DNA from 2 places in the Rhizobium sp. 10PS4 genome. Region 1 is predicted to be linked to the other one. Evidence: riboswitches for the same ligand, from Rfam matches in the RefSeq annotation. Region 1 holds a riboswitch; the other holds the start of a gene.
The links. Region 1 has a riboswitch for thiamine pyrophosphate ahead of thiM (hydroxyethylthiazole kinase). Riboswitches for the same ligand answer to the same signal wherever they lie in the genome.

Region 1 (3,398 bases):
GAAAATGCTGCACCGGGCCGTGGCCGGAGCCGACGGTGAGGCGTGCGGCAGCCGCGACCGCGCCGGCGAGGTAATCCTTCGCGATGGCGACGGCCTCCCGCGCCGAAGCGCCCTTGGCTAGCTCGGCCGCCAGCGCGCTGGAGAGCGTGCAGCCGGTGCCGTGGGTGTTCTTGGTCGGCACGCGCCTAGCTTCGAACCAGTGCAGTCCGGCAGCGGTGGCAAGCACGTCAGGGCTCTCGTCGCCGTCGAGATGGCCGCCCTTGACCAGCACCGCGGCCGGGCCAAGCGCGCGCAGGCGCTCGGCCTGCGCCGCCATGTCAGCGCGGTTTGTCGCCACCGGCTGGTGCAGCAGGGCGGCGGCTTCTGGCAGGTTCGGGGTCAGCAGTGTGGCAAGCGGCAGCAGCCGCCGGGTCAACACGTCGACCGCTTCAGGCGCGAGCAAGGCGGCTCCACCCTTGGCGATCATAACAGGGTCGATGACGATGGGAATGTCGCGGCGGTCAGTTAGCGCACCGGCAACGGCGTCGGCGATGCCGGCATTGGCGATCATGCCGATCTTGACCGCATCGACCCGCACATCCGCAAAGACGGCATTGATCTGGTCGGCGACGAATTGCGGCGGCACCAGATGCACGCCGCTGACACCTTGCGTGTTCTGCGCCGTCAGCGCAGTCAGCACCGCCATGCCGTAGACGCCGCGGGCGGAAAAGGCCTTGAGATCGGCCTGGATGCCAGCGCCGCCGGAGGGATCGGAGCCGGCGATGGAGAGAACGTTGCGGATCATGTGCGGACCTTTCTAATTTCTGCAGCGATGCGGCGCGTGGCGGCTTCGGGGTCGGGCGTGCCGCAGATGGCCGAAACGACGGCAAGGCCCTTGGCGCCTGCGGCGAACACCTGAACGACATGATCCGCCTTGAGTCCGCCGATCGCGACCGATGGCACCGGCGAGGCCTTTACCAGCCTTGCAAGTCCGTCAAAGCCGATCGGCTGCTTGTGATCGGCCTTGGTCGGTGTCGCAAACACCGGCCCGACGCCGGTGTAATCGAGGAGATCAGGATCGACGGCGTTAGCAAGCGCCTCGCTCTCGACCGACAGGCCAAGGATCATCTCAGCACCGATCATCGCCCGGGCTTTACGCGCATCCATGTCCTCCTGACCGATATGCAGGCCGTCGGCGCCGATGGCGATTGCCGCCTCGACGTCATCATTGACGATGAGGAGGGCGCCGGTCCCATCCAGCACCTGTTTCAGGGCGCGGCCGGTCTCGATCATCCTGATGGTGCCGGCATGTTTGTCGCGCAGCTGCACCATGGTCGCGCCGCCGGCAACGGCAAGGCGCGCGGTCTCGACCATGCCGATCCCCGCGCAGAGATCGGGGTCGAGGACGAGATAGAGCGAAAGGTCGAAAGCCTTCATGCCGCCGATATCCTTGCCCTGGCGTCAAGCGTTTCGGCGTCGAGCGCGGCCAGCGCATCGAGGAAGCGCCAGGAGAAGGAGCCGGGGCCGGCTGCTCCAAGGGCGGCCTCCTCGCCGGCGATGGCGAAGGTTGAAAGTGCAGCGACCGTCGCACCGAAGATGTCCTCAGGCGCTGTCGCGGCAAAGGCGCCGACAAGGCAGGTGAGCGAGCAGCCGAGTGCTGTAACCTGAGGCATCAGGACCGATCCGCCTTCGATGCGCACAGCTCGCTCGCCATCGGTTACGAAATCCACGACGCCGGTAACGGCGACCACCGCCTGCTGCCGTTCCGCCAGCCATCGCGCCGAACCTTCCGCTTGCTCGACCGGGTCGCGGCTGTCGACCCCCTGGCCGCGGCTCTCGCCGCCGGCAAGCGCGATGATCTCGGAAGCGTTGCCGCGGATGATAGTCGGTCGCAGGGCGAGCAGTTCGGCAACCGCATTGCGGCGGAAGGCCGTGGCATAATGCGCGACTGGATCGAGCACCCAAGGTTTGCCGGCTGATGTCGCCACCTTCGCCGCCGCCTGCATGCCGTCAATCCATTGCGTCGACAGGGTGCCGATATTGATTGTCAGCGCGCCGGCGATCGCGGCGAATTCGCCGGTTTCTTCGGCGGCATGCACCATGGCGGGCGAGGCGCCTGATGCAAGCAGAACATTCGCGGCGATATTCATGGCGACGTAATTGGTGATGCACTGAACGAGCGGCGGCTTCTCGCGCATCGCCTTCAGCATCGCTCCTGGTGTGGTCCTGGTCTGCATGTGGCCCCTTTCAGGCGGGGGGCGGGCACGGGGCGGTTCATGCGGGCGGTGCCGCGGCCCCGAGCGACTCCCTCCGCCGGCATTATCCGGTTCAGGTTCGAAGGGTGCTTCTCAGCCCGTCTGTCGACGGGCGCCCCTGTCTCTCATCGCGCTCTTTTCGCAGAGAACGGGGCGACTGTCACCCCGAAAATGACAATTCCACGACCTGCCGACGCGTCTCTTCTACGAAAAGGCGGTCAGCCGACGATCTTTGTCAGCAGCCGTCCGATATCCTCGTTGGCGACAGTTTCGCCATGCTTGACCCTCAATCACGCATGCGCTTCCCTGCCGCGATAGACCTCCGGATCGGGGATCGGAACCGCGGCGATCAGTGCGCGGGTGTAGTCATCCGTCGGGTTCTCGAAGATATCCCGCCGCGTGCCGGTTTCGATGATGCGGCCGGCGCGCATGACGGCGACGTTGTGGGACATGCGCTCGACCACGGCCATGTCGTGGGAGATGAAGAGATAGGCGAGCCCCATCGTTTCCTGCAGTTCGAGCAGCAGGTCGAGCACGCGGGCGCGGACGGAGACGTCAAGGGCTGCGACGCTCTCGTCGGCGACGATCAGCTTTGGCTCAAGCGCGAGCGCCCGTGCGATGCAGATGCGCTGGCGCTGGCCGCCTGAAAATTCGTGCGGGTAGCGCGTCGCCGCATCAGGCGTCAGGCCGACCCGGCGCAGCAGTTCGGCGACGCGGTCCTGCCGTTCGCTGTGGTTGCCGATGCCGTGGATGACCATCGGTTCGCCGATTGCCTTACCGACGGCCATGCGCGGGTCGAGCGAGGCATAGGGATCCTGGAAGATCATCTGCGCCGAGCGGCGCACGGGCCGCATCTTGCGCTGGCTGAGGCCGGCAATTTTGCGGCCGTCGATCAGCACATTGCCCTTGAAGGGGATGAGACCGAGCACGGCCTTGCCGGTGGTCGATTTGCCGGAGCCGCTTTCGCCGACGAGGCCGAGCGTTTCGCCCGGCAGGATATCGAAGGAAACGCCTTCGACGGCTGCGACCGGCGGCTTGCCCTTGAAAAACCGGCTTGCGGCATTGCCATAGGTGACGGTGAGGTCGCGCACGTTCAGCACCGGCGTGCGGTCCGGATGCAGCGTCTCGATGGCGCGCTGGCTGATGCGCGGCGGACGGTCGGTG
Region 2 (3,398 bases), on a different contig from region 1:
AGAGGCAGAGCGTCAGCACGGCGCTGACGACGACGGCGGCGAGCACGAGATCGGGGCGGAAGTTGTTCTTGGCGTTGAGGATATAGATGCCGAGGCCGCGGGCGGCGCCGGCATATTCGGCAAAGATCGCGCCGACAACGGCATAGGTGATCGAGATCCGCAGGCCGGCAAAGAAATAGGGCAGCGAGGAGGGAAGCCGTGCCAGACGGAAAATGCGCCAGCGGCTCGCCTTCATCGAATTCAGCAATTCGGCGATGTCGCGGTCGGTCGATTCATAGCCCTGCAGCAAGGCGACCAGCAGCGGGAAGAAGGTGACGAGCGCCACCAGCAGGATCTTCGGCAACAGGCCGAAGCCGAACCAGAGGACGACGAGGGGGGCAATCGCCACCAGCGGCAGGGTCTGGCTAGCAATGAAGATCGGCAGCAATGCCCGGCGCATGAAGGGCACGAAATCCATGAGGATCGAGGCGGCGAAGGCGAAGGCAAGCGACAGGGCGAAACCACCGAGCGTCGCGCCGAGCGTCGGCCAGGTGTTTGATATCAGCGCCTCGCGGTTCAGCCAACCCTGGAGGACGATGCGCGACGGCGCCGGGAGGATGGAAGCTTTTATGCCGGAGAGATCGACGTAGAGTTCCCATGCCGCCAAAAAGGCGCAGCCGGCGAGCAAGGCGGGTATGCCCCGGTAGAGAGCGGTGCGGAGCGCGGCAAGGCGCGATCCCGATGGTGATGGCGGTGTCATCAGCGTTCGATTCAGGCTTTCGTCGGGCTATTCGCGGAAACCGTGATGTCGAGGGTCACATGCCCCGCGGGGTCGCCGAAGCGAAAGAAGGCCTCACGAATGGTGGCGAAGACGGCGCCAGCGTCGCCAGAGAGCCTGGTGCAGAAATTCTTGGCGCGGTCGAAGGTGCCGGAGCGCTTCAGAAAGTCGATGCAGCCATAGATCTCGTCCATATGGGTACCGGTTCCCATGACATAGAGCGAGAATTGCGCAGCGGTCGGCTGTCCAGTTTCGGCGGTGATTTCAACGGCGGCAAGTGCGGCTGTTATACGCTCGGCAAGCGGCTCCGCCTGGCCGAGGGAGGGGTTGACGCCGCAGATGGCGTCGTCGGGCTCGCCGGGGCAGCCGCGTGAAACGGCAGCGGACAGCACGCAATGCTCGCCGGTCTTTGTGGCGGCGACGAAAAGATCGTGCATGGCGGCGAAGAGAATGTCAGGCGGGCCGACCAGCAAAGTGGAGATGTCATCGGTCTCGATGCGCAGCCGGTCGCGATAGGGGTCGAGCGCCGTGACGGCATCGAGAATGATGCCGACGAAATTGTCGGACATCGGATAGAGTGACACTTGTGCGCCTGAGAACATCTGAACCTCGCTCCGCTGGCATTACCCAGATCAGCTTTGAAGGGTCCAGAGGCTTGCGCCTCACATCTCAGCCCCGGCAATACGGAGCTCCCCTGTTATTTGCGCGGAAACTACCACCGGGGTTTTCTCCCCGCAACAGCAAAATTGCGAACCCGTCCGTGCGGTCGGAATGAACCGGATGTGAGGGAAAACACCCGGGCGGAGGATCTGCCCGGGTGTTCCCAATGGTTCCGTACCTGCCGGGAACGGAACCGGAGCTTTCTGGCTTATGCGTACGTCTGAAAAGACGCGCGGCGCTCCATGTCGGCATAGGGACGATCGCTGCGGGCGGTGACGAGCGCTTGCGTCCACCATTCCAGCCTCGCCATCATCCGATCGAGCAAACGCATTGTATCGGCGGGATTATCGAGTTGTCCGTCTGGGTCGAAGCGGTTCCAAGGTGCGGCAAAGCTCACCGAATCGCGGATGGTGACGGCGTGGAGTTCGGCAAAGACCAGCCGCAGCTGTTCGACGGCGCGCAGGCCGCCGGATATGCCGCCATAGGAAACGAAGGCGACCGGCTTGCCCTGCCAGGGCTCGAAGAAGAAATCGATGATCGACTTCAACGAGGCAGTGAAGCTGTGATTGTATTCCGGCGTGACGATGATGAAGGCGTCGGCCATGCCAAGCCGTCCTGCGAGCCTGTCGACTTCGGGATGCGCCATGTCACGGTTGGCCGGCAGTGCGAAATCCAATGGGTCGATGATGTCGATATCAAATTGTGGGAAGCGGATGAGCTCCTGCGTCAGCCATTTGACCACCCGGTCGCAGATGCGGCCCTCTCTCGTGCTTCCGTAGATGACAGCCAGCCTGGTGGGTGTTTGCATGCGTCGCTCCTTATTGCGATTGGACTTTACGATTGCAGGAGCAAGGGTTATAAAACCTCAACTAATCTTGAGGTCAAGAGGCATGGATACAATTCCGGCAGTGCCGCTCGGCAAGCTCCTGACGGTCGGCGAAGTGGCGGAGCGCAGCGGCCTCGCCGTCTCGGCGCTGCATTTTTACGAGACCAAGGGGCTGATCTCGAGCATCCGCTCCCGCGGCAATCAGCGGCGCTATGGGCGCGATGTGCTTCGCCGGCTCGGCATCATCAAGGTGGCGCAGCGTGTCGGCATTCCGCTTTCGGAAATCCAGGCAGCGTTCGAGTCCCTGCCGCAAGGACGCACGCCGACCGTCGCCGACTGGCAGACGCTGTCGGCGCTGTGGAAGGATGATCTCGACGCGCGAATCAGGCGGCTTAGCCTGCTGCGCGACCGTCTGACCGGCTGCATCGGCTGCGGCTGCCTGTCGATCGAAAGCTGTCCGTTGCGCAATCCCTGCGACCGACTCGGCAAGGAGGGGCCGGGCGCGCGGCTTCTGGAGACCGAAAACTAACCCCTGTTTTCGCCGGGAAAGATCGATGCGCGCCTTTCTTTCAGTCGGCGCGCTCATATGTTAAGGGCGAATGACACAACCGGCGGCACTGTCCGCGAGGAGGACGGCTTCGTGTTCCATCCCAGACTGTTCGAAAATCGCAATGTCGTGGTGACCGGCGCCGGCCGCGGCATCGGCCTTGAAGTGGCCCGGCAGTTCCTGGACTGCGGCGCGAAGGTGATCGTCCATACCGGGCGCAAGCCGGGACGCGACCTGCCGGATTTCCTGCTGACGGCTGAATCCGAAAGACGGGCGCTGCTGCTTAATGCCGATTTCTCTGCAGTCGGTGGGGCAGCGCAATTTGCCGAGGATGTTCTCGCCTTTTTCGATAAGGTCGATGTGCTGGTCAACAACGCCGGCACCATGCTTGGTCGTTTTCCCGCTGCCACACTCACCGATGCAGAATATGAGGCGGTCGTGCGGCTCAACCAGACATCGGTGGTGGCGCTGACGCGGGCGCTGCTGCCGGCATTGAAGGCGGCTGGTGGTGCTGCCATCGTCAACACCGTTTCGATTTCGGCGCTGACCGGCGGCAGCCCCGGTTCCTCGATCTATTCGGCCTCGAAAGCCTTCGTTGCGACCTATTC

Region 2: it holds a riboswitch for thiamine pyrophosphate, as region 1 does, so the genes downstream of both, RWJ89_RS31705 (YkoF family thiamine/hydroxymethylpyrimidine-binding protein) here and thiM (hydroxyethylthiazole kinase) in region 1, are expected to answer to the same signal.

What each region holds. Positions count from the first base shown of each region.
Region 1 is NZ_JAWDIW010000003.1:9,691-13,088, reverse strand. Features, by position in the region: gene thiD (bifunctional hydroxymethylpyrimidine kinase/phosphomethylpyrimidine kinase) at 1-784, opposite strand, end outside; gene thiE (thiamine phosphate synthase) at 781-1,416, opposite strand; gene thiM (hydroxyethylthiazole kinase) at 1,413-2,216, opposite strand; TPP riboswitch at 2,268-2,364, opposite strand; gene RWJ89_RS05805 (ABC transporter ATP-binding protein) at 2,525-3,398, opposite strand, start outside.
Region 2 is NZ_JAWDIW010000022.1:57,008-60,405, forward strand. Features, by position in the region: gene RWJ89_RS31700 (ABC transporter permease) at 1-739, opposite strand, end outside; gene RWJ89_RS31705 (YkoF family thiamine/hydroxymethylpyrimidine-binding protein) at 751-1,359, opposite strand; TPP riboswitch at 1,350-1,463, opposite strand; gene RWJ89_RS31710 (NADPH-dependent FMN reductase) at 1,626-2,225, opposite strand; gene soxR (redox-sensitive transcriptional activator SoxR) at 2,308-2,772, shown strand; gene RWJ89_RS31720 (SDR family NAD(P)-dependent oxidoreductase) at 2,884-3,398, shown strand, end outside.